Regions from separate parts of the Rhizobium sp. CB3060 genome, predicted to be linked through region 1. Evidence: predicted binding sites of a transcription regulator. Region 1 holds the regulator's gene; each other region holds the start of a gene.
What was found. The regulator LexA, encoded in region 1, represses DNA repair genes until DNA is damaged. The targets are predictions, from matches to a motif close to TGTTCNNNNTGTGTTCNG.
Positions count from the first base shown of each region.

Region 1 (6,766 bases):
GACCAAGTTTTCAGATGTCTTACGCCGCGACCCTGGCGTTGGTGTCCGGCTATTCGCTCTGGGCGAGGAGGCCGCATCGGGAGAGCGTTCTCTCCCGGTTCCGGGTCATGCGTCCGCTGCTCTTCGTTTCCCGTTTCTTCGGAAGCATATTGTCGACCTCTTTTATAGGCGGCGCATCGACGGCAATCTTCTCGATAGAACATTTTCACCGGTTGGCGACATATGGCCTCGTTGCCAATCTGGCGGCTATGCCGGTCGTCTCCTTTGTCGTCATGCCGTTTGGCATGGCGGCGACGCTACTGATGCCATTTGGCGTTGATGCCCCTTTCTGGCAGATAACCGGCTGGGGACTTGATGTCGTCATCGTCATTGCCAAAACGGTTGCCGCCTGGGGCGGTAATATTCCCTTCGGCCGGCTGCCGGTCTGGCTGTTCCCGACGGTCATAGCCGGCTTCTTGCTGATGACCTTGCTGAGAACATGGCTGCGACATGCAGGTGCGCTCTTGATCACCGGTTCGGTCGCAGTCGTGGCGCTCGGCCCCGGTGTCCTGAAGCCTGATCTCATGATCTCCGAGGACGGCACGCTGGTCGCCTTGTTGCGCAACGGTGCGTTGACGACAAACCGCGAAAAACCGCCGGATTTCATCTTCGAGCAATGGCAAAGAGCATTGGCGATCACCGAGCAGCAACCGCCAACGATGCTTCCGCCGGATAGTCAGCTCCCCAAAATCAGCAAATCAGACAAGCATCGTCGCCTGAATTCCGAAGAACAGAGCGCCGTTCGAAAGGCGATGGATGCGGCATTAGACGCGGCCGGGCCGGGCGGTTTCGCCTGCCAAAAAGGTGCATGGTGCGTGGCAATGCTGGATAATGGCGACATGCTTGTCACCATTGAAGATGCCGCCTATCTCGCTCCGGCCTGCGACACGGCCAATATCGTCATCACCTCCGTACGGCTGCGTCTTGATCGCTGCCGCTCTGGCGCCACGCTCTTCACAGGTGCAACATTGCGCCGCACAGGGTCCATCGAAATGAGCCTTAGCACCGATAAACCGATAATGACGGCAGCGTTTGAAAACCTTTCGCGGCCATGGAGCCTGCATCGCTCCTACGACTGGCGAACAGACACTTTTGGCGCGCCGCTCAAGCCGGCGTCACCGGTCAGTGATAGCGGCGAATGAGACCGACGAGCTTGCCTTGTACCTTCACTCGATCCGGCCCAAAGATGCGGGTTTCGTAAGCAGGGTTTGCCGCTTCAAGCGCGATCGAGGCTCCCTTGCGGCGGAAGCGCTTCAATGTCGCCTCTTCATCATCGACGAGAGCGACGACGATGTCGCCGGGATTGGCGGTCGTGGCGTTGCGGATGATGACGGTATCGCCGTCAAAGATGCCGGCATCGATCATGGAGTCGCCCTTGACCTCCAGCGCATAATGCTCGCCGGAGCCGAGCATGTCGGCGGGAACGGTGATGTCGTGAGTATTGTTCTGGATGGCCGAGATCGGAACGCCGGCGGCAATGCGGCCCATGACGGGTACCGAAACCGAACTGTTGTTGTCCTCACTCACCGGCTTGGTGGGTGCGGGCGGCGGCACAAGTTGCGGCTTGCCAAGGCTACCCTCGATGACGCTTGGCGAAAAGCCGCGGCGAGGCTGCAGGCTCGGGCTATAGGCCTCCGGTAGCTTGATGACCTCCAGCGCCCGGGCCCGGTTCGGCAGGCGACGGATGAAGCCGCGTTCTTCCAAAGCCGTGATGAGACGGTGAATACCGGATTTGGACGCAAGGTCCAGCGCATCTTTCATCTCGTCGAAAGATGGCGGAACACCGGACTCCTTCATTCGTTCGTGAATGAAGAGAAGCAGTTCCTGCTGCTTGCGCGTCAACATCGTTTTGAACCTCGGGACTGAGAAGGTGTCGTGAAACAAATCCAGAACGGACACTATATGTTCCATATGTGTTCCGCAAGCCCTTAAATTTCGGTGAACATTTTGTAGGTGCATCAAATAAATGGGAACATAACAGGTCCCGGGCAGATGACTTTTTTCCCGGCACCTTCAAACTAAATAGCAGAAATATATGCGGAATCGGGCGAAGCAAAATTTCGGACGATCCCAAAACGGATTATCTCCAAGGCGGCGAAAAGCCATGTTCTTCGTTCTATAAGCTCTTTGGAGGACGACACTCTCCGAACCATGGAGAGCAAGCTATGGATCTGACTGGGAATCCGGATTTCTGAGGGGCCGGGATTGGTGCCATCCGTAGTAATATTCGATGGGATATCAATAGGTTGAACTTTTCCTCGAACTCCCGTGCCGGTGCTCGAGCAAGGTACGGTCGTTGGCGATCTGCCTTAGCATGCTGCGCCCGGCCAGAATCATCTCGACGAGAAAGGCCACAAAGGCGCCCATGAGTGCGAAGACGGCAAGGCCAAAGAGCCAGAGCAGCAATTGCTCGCGAAATTGCTGTCGAATTGCACCGCCCATGAGGCCGAGCGTCGCAAGGCATGTGAACACGCCCGATGCCGTGCCGAGCAGAACTGCGATCTCCAGCGCCAATGTTCGCCGTCGCAGATAATAGAGCTGCAGCAACCGCGTTTCATCCGGGTCCTCAGAGGTCACCCGTTCGAAAAGGCTGTTGACCCGGTCGGAGACGCGGGCGAGCCTGGCCGAGAAGACATTGAGGCACCCGGCGGTGCCCGCCAGCAGAAAGACCGGTGTCAGCGCTATTTGAATAACGTGCGCGGCAATAGACGTCAGATGGTCATTCAGCACATTGGATCTCCTTTCTGTCCAACGTCATCCGGTATCGGCTCCAGGGTTGTCGCCTTGCCAAAGAGGGCGCGGAGATGAGGCTGGTGACTGATCTCGCGCGAACGTTCAGGTCGGCGGCGCTGCCGATTGCGTCATTTGCTCAGCGATCTTCTTTCTCTGCAGTGTCATGGCTGCGATCGCGGCATCGGATTTTTCCTCGCCACCCACCTGCACTGTCGGCTGAGCGAAGTCGATGCCGTTTTCCATGAAGGCGTCGCGGATCATGGTATAGGCCTGGCGCCGTATGTAGGTTTGCCGACCGGGGAGGGCGGTAAAAGCAAAGCTCAGTTCGATACCGAAGTCGCCAATTTGCTCCACCCCCTTCATTTTCAGGGTCTCAAGAATCTGCGGTCCGATTTCCGGATCTTCTTTCAACTGCTCTCCGATTTGCTTGACGATCCTTTTCGCCTTGGCGACGTCGGTATTGAACGGAACCCGTAGCAGGAATTTATCGATCGCCCAGTCGCGGCTCATGTTCTGAACGGCGCCGAGTTCGCCGAAGGGAACTGTGAACACCGGACCATGATGATGTCGAAGCCTGACGGAACGCAGGCTGAACGATTCCACGGTTCCCTTGTAGCTGCCGCTTTGAACGTATTCGCCGACGCGGAAGGCATCGTCCATCAGGTAGAAAATGCCGCTGACGATATCCTTGACGAGCGTTTGCGAGCCGAAGCCGATCGCCACGCCGAATATGCCGGCCCCCGCAATCAACGGCCCGATCTGCACGCCCATTTCGGACAGCACGGTGAGGACGGCGGCTGCGATAACGATGGCTGCCAGTGCGTTGCGGAAGATCGGCAACAGGGTGCGAAGGCGGCCCGCGCGCGCGGCTTCCGCCGATGGCGAGGAGGCACTGCTATCGGCGGCGCTCAATTTCTCGTCAATGAATGCCCTCGACAATTGCCAGCAGAGATCGGCCAAAATCAGAACGACGACGCTCTTCAGCGCACCGCGAACAGCGGCGTCGATCGCCGGATTTTCTCGTGCGAGGATGTTGGGATCATAGTGCCAGACGACGGTAATCCAGGCGACCGCGGCTACGATGACGAGCGCCCGCGCACCGCGGATGGCCAGCACCATGCGCGCACTGTTCTTGTTGTCACCAGGCCAGCGTCCCTTTGCGAATGCTTCGGCCGTCCGTCCGACGGCAGTCAATAGCCCCGGAAGAACAACGACATAGATGCCAAGCCAGAAAAGGCCGACGAAGTTGGCCACCCAAAGAAGCCAGAGGCAGGCAACGTAGAGTGAATAAAGGATGTTCATAAGCGTCAGCTGTCGGGCAGCGGTTTCCTTGCCCGGTCGCCGCCATACGGCTTCGAGCGTAATCAGCAATAGGAGAATGGAGAACCCGTGGGAGACGACGGTGCCGACATCTCCGTCGATGGAGAGCGGTCTGGTCAGCGACGTCGTGGCGCCGGCTATCGCCAAAACGGCAATGAAGAGACAAGCCCTACGATAGCCGAAGGCCGACAGAGAGCCCGCGTCCATCGATAGTCTGCAGACGGCAAATGCGAGGCGAGCGGCAATGAATGCCGTCAGATAAAACAGGATCACCACATGCAGTAGCGGCGGCCAGTCAATGGCTAGGAAAATGGCGGAGCTGACGAGGGTGAAAGTAATCCACGGTCCTAATTCTCCGATCGTATGTGCGACAAGAGGATTTGGAAACTGGGCTTTCAGGACGGTTTTCTTGAAAAACCATTCCGCAGCGAGACCGACGCAGACCAATGCGGCGAACATGACGACGGCAGGCGCAAAGCCGTTGTTCCTTGCCTGCTCACGCACCCTGCTCGCTGCAGCGGCGAGCTGCCCCGGTACATTGGGAATCGCCGACCGTAGCGCCTTATATCGGGCGCGAGCGCGGGCCTCTCCGGTTTCGACCAGCGTCGCCGTCGCCGAAGGTGCCGGCTGTTGCTCGGCTGCTTGCCGCTTTTCCAGCCATTGGCGCAGCTCCGGATCATTCATCAGACGCAGCAATTCCGATAGCTTTGCAGGCGGTGCTGTGGGGGCCGTTTCGGGGGTCTGCGCGTGGCACAGTTGCGGCGCAATAGCCGTGAAAACAAGGATAAGTGCAACGGCGACCAAGCCGCTGGGCATAAGGGAAATCAAGCGAGCGACAGAATCCGTGAACCTTCGGACGTGGCCCACCAGGGCCAGACAAAGAGAAGCCGTCAAATGTAAGACCGGGCGTATGGGCGCCCCCTCGACGAGCATCAAGCGCATGTCTCCCCCAAGCACCCGACAATCAGATTGAGTACTGCTGCAAAGATAGAAGTAACGACGGGCCGCTTTTCTGCCTTTCCGAGATCGGATGGTGAATTGCGTTGCCGTTGGACAATCCGAACTGAAGAATGCGCGTCTTTGTCTTGCTGCCGGGAAACGGACTTTTCGGCGCTATCCTCACCCGTATCACTTACCTGTTGCCGCACTACAGGTCATTTATTGCAGTATGATGCGGATATTGCTCGAATTATTGCCCTCTCACAAGGGAGAGTTTGGTGCCAGCACATATATAATTCGGCTAGTTCGCGTGCGGATTTTTGCGGGAGCGCTCTTCTGTCGTCTGCTCCGACGCTTTGATCTTGAATTGAGCGGCAGATGGGCGCAAACCTGCCGACGAATGAAGGGGGAGACCATGACCTCATCGCCGCATCCGCTGGATCATCTCGTTCTGCCGACGGTCAATATCGCCTTGGCGCGGGAGCGGCTGGGCAAGCTTGGTTTCACCGTAGCGTCCGATGCCCGACATCCCTTCGGCACGGAGAATGCCTGCGTTTTCTTTGCTGACAGGACCTATCTGGAACCCTTGGGTGTTGCATCGCAGGAGCAGTGCGAGGCGAGCGTGGGGGAGGGCAATGTTTTCGTCGCCCGCGACCAAGCCTACCGTTTTCGCATCGGCGATGAGGGATTTTCGGCCGTCGTTTTCGGCACGGACGACGCGGTCGCCGATGACGAACGATTCCGGGTCAACACCATATCAGCCGGAAACATGCTGGATTTTGCCCGGCCGATGCGTATGCCGGATGGCTCGGAGGTGACGGCAGGTTTCCGTCTTGCTTTCGCAGCCGATTTGCGTTCGCCGGATTTCTTCACCTTCTGCTGCCAGCGCATCAATCCATTGCCGGCCGATCGCGGCGCCCTGGAGCGGCATGCCAATGGCGTGACCGGCATAGCAAGGGTTGCCGTCTCGGCGCCGAATCCGGCTGCGTTCCGTGGCTTTTTCGAGCAGGTCGTCGATGGACCAAAGATATCGGATCATTCCTTCGGCTTGACGATCCACGCGGCCAATACCGGGATCGAGGTTCTGACCCCGGAGGGCATGGAAGCCTTCTACGATCTATCCTTGTCGGGGGACGATCCCGGCCTTCGCGCACGGGCAATCCTTTTCAAGACGCGCGATCTTTCCGTGACATCGTCGCATTTGGCTGCTAACGGCGTCACATACACGCGTAAGAACAATCGTATTTTGGCAAAGCCCGCCCCCGGACAGGGCGCGTTGTTCGCCTTCGAGGAGATAGCATGAGCACCAATTCCGAAGTGATCGTCGGCGAGGGCGCATCCAAGGTTCTGTTTTCCAATAGCGCCAAGCTGTCGCTGATCGCCGGCCCCTGCCAGATGGAAAGCCGCGATCATGCCTTCATGATCGCCGGCGTGTTGAAGGAACTCTGCGACAAGCTCGGTATCGGTCTTGTCTACAAGTCGTCCTTCGACAAGGCGAACCGCACGTCGCTCTCCGGCAAGCGCGGCATCGGGCTGGAAAAGGCATTGGAGGTCTTTGCCGATCTCAAGAAGGAATATGGCTTTCCCGTCTTGACCGACATCCATACGGAAGAACAGTGCGCCATTGTCGCCAAGACGGTCGATATTCTGCAAATCCCGGCCTTTCTGTCGCGCCAGACCGATCTTCTTGTCGCAGCCGCCAAGACCGGCCGCGTCGTCAACATCAAGAAGGGTC
Region 1 covers NZ_CP104158.1:1,284,445-1,291,210, forward strand. The annotation lists gene N2601_RS06365 (ComEC/Rec2 family competence protein) at 1-1,181, shown strand, start outside; gene lexA (transcriptional repressor LexA) at 1,162-1,884, opposite strand; gene N2601_RS06375 (DUF2721 domain-containing protein) at 2,278-2,769, opposite strand; gene N2601_RS06380 (mechanosensitive ion channel family protein) at 2,875-4,908, opposite strand; gene N2601_RS06385 (VOC family protein) at 5,447-6,334, shown strand; gene kdsA (3-deoxy-8-phosphooctulonate synthase) at 6,331-6,766, shown strand, end outside.

Region 2 (5,571 bases), 280 kb from region 1:
TGACGATTTCCGACACCGGCATCGGCCCGGAAACCGGCGACGGGACCGATTTCATCACCATCACCAATCGCGGCGCCCTTGGGAAAAACGGCTAGAGCGGCTAGCGTTTCACGGAATCTCAGAACCGCTCTGTCCTATTGTTCTCTCGCAATTCCGGACGGAAAACCGCTGCGCACTTTTCCTGGAATTGCTTTAGACCAGCTCGACGTCGATCACGCCGGGCGCGGTGCGTAGCGCGGCTGCAATCTCCGGCGTGATGCGGTATTTCTCCGGCAGCGCCACCTCCACCTCGCGCTTGCCCTCCTCCTTGATGACGATGAAGGAGACCAGGCCGTCGCCCTTGGCGTTGAGATGCGCGGCAACCGCTTTCAAAGGACCGGAATCGCGGACATAGACACGCAGCGCCTTCTGCATCTGCAGCGACTTTTCCTCCAGCGACTGCGCCGTCTGTAGGCGCAGACTGATGCCTTCCGGCCGTTCGTCCGCCTGCGCAGTGATGACGAAGGATTTGCCGACTTCCAGCACGTCGCGATACTGATTGAGCACTTCCGAAAACAGCACAGCTTCGAACTGGCCGGAGGCATCGGAGAAGACGAAGATGCCCATCTTGTTGCCGGTGCGCGTCTTGCGCTCCTGCTTGGAAATCACGGTGCCAGCCAAGCGACCGTTGCTGGCCCCCTGCTTCACCGCCGCCGAAAAATCGGCAAAGGTCTGCACGCGCATCTTGTTCAGGACGTTCTTGTAAGTGTCGAGCGGATGGGCCGTGAGGTAGAAGCCGAGCACCTGGAATTCGCGTAGCAGCCGCTCTGAGGCGAGCCAGGGGGTGAAAGGCGGGAATGAGATCTTCTCAGGTCCCGAGGCAGCGCTTCCGAACATATCGGACTGACCACTTCGCTTGTTTTCCTGCGCGACCTGCGCATAGCCCATGACCCGGTCCAGTCCACCGATCAGTTGCGCGCGGTCGATATCGAAGCAATCGAAGGCGCCCGCGGAGATCAGGCTTTCCAGCACCCGGCGATTGATCTGCTTCGGATCGATGCGCAGGCAGAAATCCTCGATGCCGGCAAAAGGCTGGTCGCCGCGCACCTCGACAATATGGTCGACGGCGGATTCGCCAACGCCCTTGATGGCGGCCAGCGCATAGTAGATCCGGTTGTCGCCCGTTTCGAAATGGCGGAACGAGGTCTGGATCGATGGCGCGATGACTTCAATGCCGAGGCGCTTGGCGTCCTGGCGGAAGTCGTTGACCTTTTCGGTGTTCGCCATATCGAGCGTCATCGAGGCCGCGAGGAACTCCACCGGATAATGCGCCTTCATATAGGCGGTCTGGTAGGAGACGATGGCGTAGGCGGCGGCGTGCGACTTGTTGAAGCCGTAGTTCGCGAACTTGGCGAGCAGGTCGAAAATGACGTCCGCCTGTCCCTTCGATACGCCATTCTTGACAGCGCCGTCGACGAAGCGTTCGCGCTGCTGATCCATCTCGGCCTTGATCTTCTTGCCCATGGCGCGGCGCAGAAGATCGGCCTCGCCGAGCGAGTAACCAGACAGGACCTGGGCGATCTGCATCACCTGCTCCTGATAGACGATAACGCCCTGCGTCTCCTTCAGCAGATAATCGATCGTCGGATGGATCGATTCGATCTCTTCCTCGCCGTGTTTGCGGGCATTGTAGACCGGTATGTTTTCCATCGGGCCCGGACGATAGAGGGCGACCAGCGCGATGATGTCCTCGATGCAGTCCGGGCGCATGCCGATCAGCGCCTTGCGCATGCCCGCACTTTCTACCTGGAACACGCCGACCGTCTCACCGCGCGAGAGCATGTCGTAAGTCTTCTTGTCGTCGAGCGGAATGCTGGCGAGATCAAGCGTAATGCCGCGCTTGGCGACGAAATCGACGGCTGTCTTTAGAACCGTCAGCGTCTTCAGGCCGAGGAAGTCGAACTTGACCAGGCCGGCCTGTTCCACCCATTTCATGTTGAACTGGGTGACCGGCATGTCGGAGCGCGGGTCTCGATACATCGGCACCAGCTTCGACAGCGGCCGATCGCCGATGACGATGCCGGCGGCGTGTGTCGAGGCATGGCGATAAAGGCCCTCGATCTTCTGGGCGATATCGAGCAGACGGGCAACGACCGGTTCCTTGTCGGCCTCCTCCTGCAGACGTGGTTCCTCCTCGATCGCCTTGCTGAGCGGGGTCGGATTGGCGGGGTTGTTCGGCACCAGCTTGCAGATCTTGTCGACCTGGCCGTAGGGCATTTCCAGCACGCGCCCAACGTCGCGAAGGGCGGCGCGCGCCTGAAGGGAACCGAAAGTGATGATCTGCGCCACCTGCTCGCGACCATATTTGGCCTGGACATAGCGGATCACCTCTTCGCGACGATCCTGGCAGAAGTCGATGTCGAAGTCCGGCATCGACACGCGCGACGGATTGAGGAAGCGCTCGAACAGCAGCGAGAAACGCAGCGGATCGACGTCGGTAATCGTCAGCGCATAGGCAACCAATGAGCCCGCGCCAGAACCGCGGCCCGGGCCGACCGGAATATCATGCTGTTTGGCCCATTTGATGAAGTCCGCGACGATCAGAAAGTAGCCGGGGAATTTCATGCGCTCGATGACGCTGAGCTCGAACTCCAGCCGCTCGCGATAGTCCTTCTCCGCATAGCCGGCCGCCATGCCGAGCGAGGAGAGACGCCGATCGAGACCTTCGACCGCCTGGGCGCGCAGTTCCGCCGCCTCGGCGCGTTCGGCTTCCTCCGGATCGTCGGTGGCGCCGGTAAAGCGCGGCAGGATCGGTTTGCGTGTCTTCAAGACGAAGGAACAGCGCCGGGCGATCTCGACGGTGTTCTCCAAGGCTTCCGGCAGATTGGCGAACAGCTTCGCCATATCGGCGCGGCTCTTCAAATAGTGATCCGGTGTCAGGCGAAAACGAGTGTCGTCCGAAACAATGGCATTGTGGGCGACCGCCATGAGGGCGTCGTGGGCCTCATAGTCCTCACGCGTCGGGAAGAAGGCCTCGTTGGTCGCGACCAGCGGCAATTCATGCTCATAGGCGAGCGCGATCATCTTCTGTTCGTGGCGACGATCATAGGTGCCGTGACGTTGCAATTCGACATAAAGCCGATCACCGAACAGGTCCTTGAGCGTCAGCAGACGCGACAGCGCCTGCGGCGCGTGGCCTTCCTTCAACGCCATATCGACCGGACCGCCAAGCGAACCGGTCAGCGCAATCATGCCGTCCGTGCCGATTTCCTTCAACCAGGAGGCGGTGATATGGACAGCCTGATTGCCTTCGCCGCCCAGATAGGCGCGGCTCACGAGATCGACCAGCCGCTCATAGCCCCGCTCCGTGGCGGCGAGCAACACGATGGACGGCAGCTTGGCGAGTGCCTGTTGCGGGCCGCGCTTTTCGCCCTCGACACTATCTTCCATGTCGATCGACACCTGGCAGCCGATGATCGGCTGCAGGCCCTCATCCATCGCCTTCTGGGAAAACTCCAGCGCGATGAAAAGGTTGTTGGTATCGGTGATGGCGATGGCCGGCTGATTGTCGCCCGCCGCCTTGGCGAGGATCTTCTTTAGCGGCAATGCGCCTTCGAGCAGAGAATATGCGGAATGGACGCGAAGATGCACGAATTCCGGCGTATCTCCGACCGGCGCACCCGCTGCGCCGCTGCTCATCATATCCGCCATCATATGCCTTTCCGCATGCCCAAATGAATCGGCTGCATTTTCGGCATAGCGGACGATAAAGTCCATAAGTTGACTTCATGATTCACGGGCGCATCGCAACACCCGTGGGGATAAGTTTCACATCGCCATCATGATGAGGGAAAAGCTGGCGACAAACATGACGATGGAGGTGAATGCTGCAACGTCTCGAATGATATCGGTCATTTACGCGCTCCTTACTCGTTATGTTTCTTTTTTGTTCTATTTATGTTCGAGAGTCAATAGCTGCATCAATAATTTTCATCATCAGTATTTTGAAGAGTACCAATGGACCGAAGCACAACCCCTAAGCTATGAAAACGCGAGGGGGGATCACGATGAAACCACTTGCCTGCGCTCTCATTCTGCTTTCGGTTACATCCGCGGCTCACGCTGACGATACCATTGCGCCCGACCGCATCATCGACGCGGCGGTCGGCGATTGGAACAAGGACGGTAAGCCGGACCTTGCTTTGCTGGCGTTGGCCCCGCCAGACGACGAGACCACGATCGGCATCTATATTTATCTCCGCGACAAAGAACATCAGTTGCTCAAGCTGGCGGCCGCCGCACCCGACAAAGTATGGGGCCGAGGCGAGCCGGGCGGTATCTTCGGTCAGGAGCCTTCGATCACGGCGCTGCCCAATGGTTCGATCGCCGTCATGTCCCAGAATGACGCGATCGGGCGCGACCGCTGGCATCAGACGCTCACCCTCGCCTTCCGCAACAACGCCTTCGTCGTCGCCGGCTACACCTTTGATTACCGGGACAATCTCGAAGCCGATAGAAGCTATAGCTGCGACTACAATGTCCTGACGGGCAAGGCGACGAAGAGTGGCAGGGAACTCCAGACTCAAGCCAAAACCATCAAGATCCAGGACTGGAAAGACGATATCGGCCGGAAAGTTTGTGGGGAAAACACGTAGCGGCTTTTCATTTGTTCACCGTATGTTCTTTACTTGCTATCGAGCGCGTGGCATTCTGTGCCCTCACCACGAATGGAGAGGGACATGCCGGATCTTGCCGCGCTGAACGATTTTATTGTTGCCGCGAAGGCGGAGACCTATGTCGGCGATGGCGAGAGGCTGCCGTCCTGCCGGAGCGGCTCGCATGACATCGGCTATGCCAGCGGCCGCTGCCGCTATCTCGATAGCTATTTCGGCGGCACGGATTTCGCCGGACAGGAAGTCGTCTGGTACGATGACGAGCCGGTCTGGGCGATGAATTATTTTGGACGAATCGTCGAGCCCGATCTGATAGATGGCAGGGCTGCAGGGATGGTCATCAAGGCGGCGCTCATGCGGCTCTACCTCGATGAGAAACGCTTTCTCGGCGGTTTCGAATTCACCCATTCATTTGGCCAGTATGTCGATCGCAGTACCGGCGGCTGCGATCATTTTATCGGCCATGAGGTCATCCTCGTAAACGGACGTAAGGCCTATGAGCTGGATTACCGCGGCGGACTGATCGTCCCTTGATGGGCACCGTCAGAATTCGACGACCTTACCGTCATGGATAGTCACGCGGCGGTCCATGCGAGCCGCCAGTTCGTGATTGTGCGTGGCGATCAGCGCGGCAAGCCCGGACTGACGCACCAGCGCCTCCAGCGCGTCGAAGACGTAATGCGCCGTATCAGGATCGAGGTTGCCGGTCGGCTCGTCGGCCAAAAGCACCAGCGGTGCGTTGGCAACGGCGCGGGCAATCGCGACGCGCTGTTGCTCACCGCCGGAAAGCTCGGCCGGGCGGTGATCGGCGCGATGACCAATGCGCATATAGTCGAGGAGCTGGGCAGCGCGAGCGCTTGCCTCTTTCCGGGAGAGACCGGAAATCAACTGCGGCATCATGATGTTTTCTAGCGCGGAA
Region 2 covers NZ_CP104158.1:1,007,658-1,013,228, reverse strand. The annotation lists gene N2601_RS04955 (L,D-transpeptidase family protein) at 1-95, shown strand, start outside; gene dnaE (DNA polymerase III subunit alpha) at 193-3,690, opposite strand; gene N2601_RS04945 (hypothetical protein) at 4,047-4,634, shown strand; gene N2601_RS04940 (DUF5680 domain-containing protein) at 4,719-5,186, shown strand; gene N2601_RS04935 (ABC transporter ATP-binding protein) at 5,196-5,571, opposite strand, start outside.
Region 2: a site for LexA is predicted at 3,927-3,944, ahead of dnaE (DNA polymerase III subunit alpha). Genes of this name have one in related genera too.

Region 3 (5,571 bases), 700 kb from region 1:
TTGGCGAATTCGGTGAAGGCGCGGCGGAACTCCACCTCCTGGAAGGCCTCGCGCTCGCGGGCATCGCGCTGTACCTGGCCGATGAAGAGGATTAGCGGGATCGAATCCTGTCGGGCAATATGCAGGCCGGCCGAGGCATTGGTCGCCCCCGGCCCGCGGGTGACCATGCAGATGCCGGGCTCACCCGTCAGCCGACCCCAGGCGTCCGCCATCATCGCCGCGCCGCCCTCCTGGCGGCAGACCAGCACATCGATGTCGCTGTCATGCAGCGCATCGAGCACGGCCAGAAAGCTTTCGCCGGGAACGCAGGAGATGCGCTGCACGCCATTTGCCTTGAGGGCTTCGACGATAAGCTGGCCGCCGGTGCGTTTCATGGTTTCGCCCTTCCTTCCAGTTCCGCCAATTCGGCGAGAACCTCCTCCTGATGTTCACCAAGGCGCGGGCTTGGCCGCGTATAGGTCAGCGGCGTTTCCGACAAGACGACCGGCGTCCGTACGCTCGGGATGACGGTGCCTGCGGCATCCTCGAGGTCGATCCGCAGGCCGCGAGCCTCAATCTGCGGGTCGGCGAACATGTCTTCGATCGTATTGATCGCGCCGGCCGGCACGGCATTGTCCTCGCAGGCTTTCAGCAGATCCGCCTTTTTCCAGGAAAGCGTTTTCGCCGAGATGAAAGCGCGGACGTCGTGGCGATGGGCGACGCGCGCCTTGTTGGTTGCGTAGCGCTCATCATTTGCCTGCTCGTCGATGCCGAGAATCGTGCAGAGGCGGCGGAACTGCCCGTCATTGCCGACAGCAAGGATCAGGTAGCCATCGGCCGTCGGCACGACCTCATAGGGCGAGATATTGGGATGCGCATTGCCAAGGCGAGTGGGAGCCTTGCCGGAGATCAGGTAGTTCATGTTCTGATTGGCAAGCACGGCGGATTGCACGTCGAGCAGCGCCATGTCGACAAGCTGACCTTCGCCGGTCTTCAGCGCATGGATGAGGGCTGCTTCGATCGCGGAGACGGCATAGATTCCGGTAAAGATATCGGCGATCGCGACACCCGCCTTCATCGGCTGCCCATCTGGCTCGCCGGTAATCGACATGAAGCCGGACATGCCCTGGACGATATAGTCATAGCCTGCGAGACCGGCATAGGGACCGGTCTGGCCGAAGCCGGTGATCGAGCAATAGACCAGTTTTGGATTGATCTTCCGCAGGCTCCCGTAGTCGAGTCCATATTTGACGAGGCCGCCCAGCTTGAAATTCTCGATCAGCACATCGGCGGTTATGACCAGCCGCCGAACAAGGGCCTGGCCCTCTTCGGTCTTCAGATCAGCGACAACGGAACGTTTGCCGCGATTGGCGGAGTGGTAATAGGCGGCGGACAGGTTTTTCCCATCCTTGCCTTCGACGAAAGGCGGACCCCATTGGCGCGTATCGTCGCCTCCATCCGGGTTCTCGACCTTAATGACATCGGCGCCGAGATCGGCCAGCATCTGCCCTGCCCAGGGGCCGGCAAGAACGCGGGCGAGTTCGATGACACGAATGCCGGAAAGGGGTGGTTTCTTGGTTTTATTATCGGTCATATCGGTCCCGATGGGCGGCTACGGCACGAAAGTGTTCTCAGATGTATCGGATACCGGCCCGGAAGCAAAGCGCCGCTCGCGCCAGAGAATATGGAGGCTTCGGTTGATGCAAACGGGGCAGGGAACCGCCGGTGGCATTTATTCAAACATTCCTTTGGGAATCAGTCCTTTGCCGTCACTTGCTGACACCAGTCGGCAAAATCCGAAATGGTTGTGGCCGCACCGATCTCGTTCAGAGTCTCATGCCGCATGTCCTGATAGATGGTCATGGTGGTATGCGAGAAGCCGGCCTTTTTCAAATGATCTGACAGCCAGGAAATTGCTTTTCCATTGTTCGTCGCCGGGTCATGCCTGCCGCCGATAAGATGGATCGGCATGTCGCGCCGAAGCCGATCGAGGTGATCCCTTTGTGGTGCACGGAAGGTCAGTTCGAAAATATCCAGCCACAGCGACACCGAGGCATCGAAGCCGCAGAGCGGGTCGGCAATGTACTTATCCACCTCTTCGGGAATACGGGATAGCCAATCGAATTCGGTGCGGCGGTTGGCGATCGATTGGCCCCAGGCGCCGAAGGTCAGCTTCGGCAACAGCCCGCTCGGGACATCGGACCCCTTCAGCATGCGTTCTGCCTTCAGGATGATCTGCGCCGCGCGCCCGGCGAGACCAGGGTTGAAATTCGAGTTCCAAACGGTGACGGCATCGAACTTGTCGGGATGCGTCACGGCTACGTTGAGGCTGATCAGCCCGCCCATGGAGTGGCCGAAGAGAATGATCGGCAGGCCGGGATGGGCGGTTGCGGCAAGCTCGCGCATCGCCAGCACATCGGCAATGACCGCATCGACACCATTGCGCCTTGCGAAGCGGCCGAGTGGCGCATCGACAGCTTTTGTCTCGCCGTGGCCGCGATGATCGTGAGCATAGACATGAAAGCCGCGCGCTGCCATCGCTGCGGCGAAGCGTTCATAGCGACGGGAATGTTCGGCAAGACCGTGGCTGACGAGAAGCATGCCACGCGCGGCGCCATCTGCCGGCGCATGATGATAGGCGAGCGTCGCGCCCGTCGGACTATCCAAATGCCTCGTTTCGGCAAACATCATGCGTGTTTCCTCCCCATGTGGGACGAAAGGTCATCGCCGGCGGGATTGCAATGGACGGCGAGGGAAGCTCACAGAAATAAATCTTCGTGGTTTTTGCGATTCAGGGTTGCGTGCGGCAAATCAAACTGCTTATTTGTTCTCATATTGTTCTATTTTGGAGGTATGAAATGAAGCCTTGGCTTCAAAGGTTTGCAGTTGCGGTTCTGACTGCGGTGGTGATGGCGACGAGTGCCGTGGCTGAGGAGAATAGCCATGGACGGACGCGCTTTATTCTGGCGGCGAGTTGGGAACCCGCGTTCTGCGCGACGAACCAAAAGAAGGCGGAATGCCGAAATCAATCAGCGAATAATTTTGACGCCAAGAACTTTTCACTACACGGCCTCTGGCCGATGCGGCAGGAATATTGCGACGTTTCCGATGATCTGAAGCAGTCCGATCGCGGCCGGGACTGGAAAGACCTGCCGGCTGTTCAACTCTCGGCGGAAACCAAGGCCGCGCTGGACAAAGTCATGCCCGGCACGCAATCCGGTCTGGAGCGGCATGAGTGGATCAAACACGGCAGTTGCACCAAGCTCAGCGCCGATGATTATTTCGGGACTGCGGTGGGGTTGATCAATGAACTCAATGCGTCCGCTGTGCGCGATCTTTTCGCGCAGAATATCGGCAAGACGCTCGATGCCGAAACCATCAAGGCTGCTTTCGACAAAAGTTTTGGCGAGGGCGCCAGTGGCCGCGTGAAGATGAGCTGCCGCCAAGTCGGCAAGGTGCGGGTGATCTCGGAACTGACGATCGGCTTGTCGGAAGACGCTATTCAGCCGTCGGAAGGAAACGAGCCGCGACTCGAGCAATTGATCCAGGGCGCCGGCAGCACATCGTTCGGCTGCGATCAGGGCGTGGTGGACGCAGCGGGTTTCTGACACCCAGCAGGCGGCTCGGCGCGATAAATGCCCTCGGACAAGGTTTCTCCGTTGCCCGAGGGCGGGGTTTCGCCTACATAGCGGCACAATTCGCAATGTATCCGCCCGTGGAGTAACCCAAGCTATGGCACGTCAGTTCATCTATCATATGGCCGGTCTAAATAAGGCCTATGGCGCCAAGAAGATCCTCGAAAATATTCATCTCTCTTTTTATCCCGACGCCAAGATCGGCATTCTCGGCCCGAACGGTGCCGGTAAGTCGACCGTGCTGCGCATCATGGCCGGCCTCGACAAGGAATATACTGGCGAAGCCTGGTTGGCCGAAGGCGCCACTATCGGCTACCTGGCGCAGGAGCCTCAGCTCGATCCCAACAAGACGGTGTTCGAAAACGTCATGGAAGGCGTTGCCAAGAAAACCGAAATCCTCAATCGCTACAACGAATTGATGATGAACTATTCCGACGAGACGGCGGACGAGGGCGCCAAACTCCAGGATATCATCGACAGCCAGAATCTCTGGGATCTGGAAAGCCAGGTCGAGATGGCGATGGAAGCATTGTGCTGCCCGCCGCGCGATGCCGAAGTCACCAGCCTTTCCGGCGGTGAGCGCCGCCGTATCGCGCTTTGCCGCTTGCTTCTCTCGCAGCCGGACCTGCTGCTGCTCGACGAACCGACCAACCATCTCGACGCCGAGACCATCGCCTGGCTGGAAAAGCACCTGCGCGACTATCCGGGTGCCGTGATGATGATCACCCACGACCGTTACTTCCTCGACAATGTTACCGGCTGGATTCTCGAACTCGACCGCGGTCGTGGCATTCCCTACGAAGGCAATTATTCCGCTTATCTGCAGGCCAAAGCCAAGCGCATGCTGCAGGAAGCCCGGGAAGAAGCTGGCCGTCAGAAGGCAATCAGCCGCGAACAGGAATGGATCGCCTCCAGCCCCAAGGCCCGTCAAGCCAAGTCCAAGGCGCGTATCAACGCTTACGAACAGCTAGTCGATGCTGCCGAAAATCAGCGCCCCGGTGATGCGCAGATCATCATTCCGGTCAGCGAGCGTCTCGGCCAGGTGGTGATCGAGATGGAGGGCATCACCAAGGGCTTCGAAGGTCGCACGCTGGTCAACGATCTGTCGATCAAGCTGCCGCCGGGCGGCATCGTCGGCATCATCGGCCCGAACGGCGCCGGCAAGACGACCCTGTTCAAGATGATTACCGGGCAGGAAAAGCCGGATTCCGGCTCGATCCGCATCGGCGAGACAGTGCATCTCAGCTATGTCGACCAGAGCCGCGACGCGCTTGACGGCAATAAGACCGTATGGGAGGAAATCTCCGGCGGCGCCGAAATCATCAAGCTCGGCAAGTTCGACATGAACTCGCGCGCCTATTGCGGTGCCTTCAACTTCAAGGGCGGCGACCAGCAGCAGAAGGTCGGCAATCTCTCCGGCGGTCAGCGCAACCGCGTTCACTTGGCCAAGATGCTGAAGGCTGGCGGCAACGTGCTTCTGCTCGACGAACCGACCAACGACCTCGATACGGAAACGCTGGGGGCGCTGGAAAGCGCGCTCGAAAACTTCGCTGGCTGCGCCATCATCATCAGCCATGATCGCATGTTCCTCGACCGCCTGGCCACGCATATTCTGGCCTTTGAAGGCGAAGGCCATGTTGAATGGTTCGAAGGCAATTTCGAAGATTACGAGCAAGACAAGATCCGCCGCCTCGGCCCCGATGCTCTCAATCCGGGCAGCCAGGCGCACAAGCGCCTGACACGATAAGTTTGCTGTCTTTCTGTCATGGAGAGCCCCGGCAAGTCCGGGGTTTTTCTTTGCCGTAGGTCAGGAAGCGCATATTCCCCGGTCGACAAAACCTAACAGATTTCCGACGTCGAATTCTCCCAGCCAGCAATTGGGTCTTGCAGATCGAATGCAAATCACATAAAGATATCTTTATATCTTGATTGGGTGCTGGATGACGGATCTCGTGAA
Region 3 covers NZ_CP104158.1:1,989,638-1,995,208, reverse strand. The annotation lists gene N2601_RS09675 (thiamine pyrophosphate-binding protein) at 1-374, opposite strand, end outside; gene N2601_RS09670 (CaiB/BaiF CoA transferase family protein) at 371-1,573, opposite strand; gene N2601_RS09665 (alpha/beta fold hydrolase) at 1,735-2,667, opposite strand; gene N2601_RS09660 (ribonuclease T2 family protein) at 2,838-3,587, shown strand; gene ettA (energy-dependent translational throttle protein EttA) at 3,712-5,361, shown strand; gene N2601_RS09650 (ArsR/SmtB family transcription factor) at 5,555-5,571, shown strand, end outside.
Region 3: a site for LexA is predicted at 2,805-2,822, ahead of N2601_RS09660 (ribonuclease T2 family protein). Genes of this name have one in related genera too.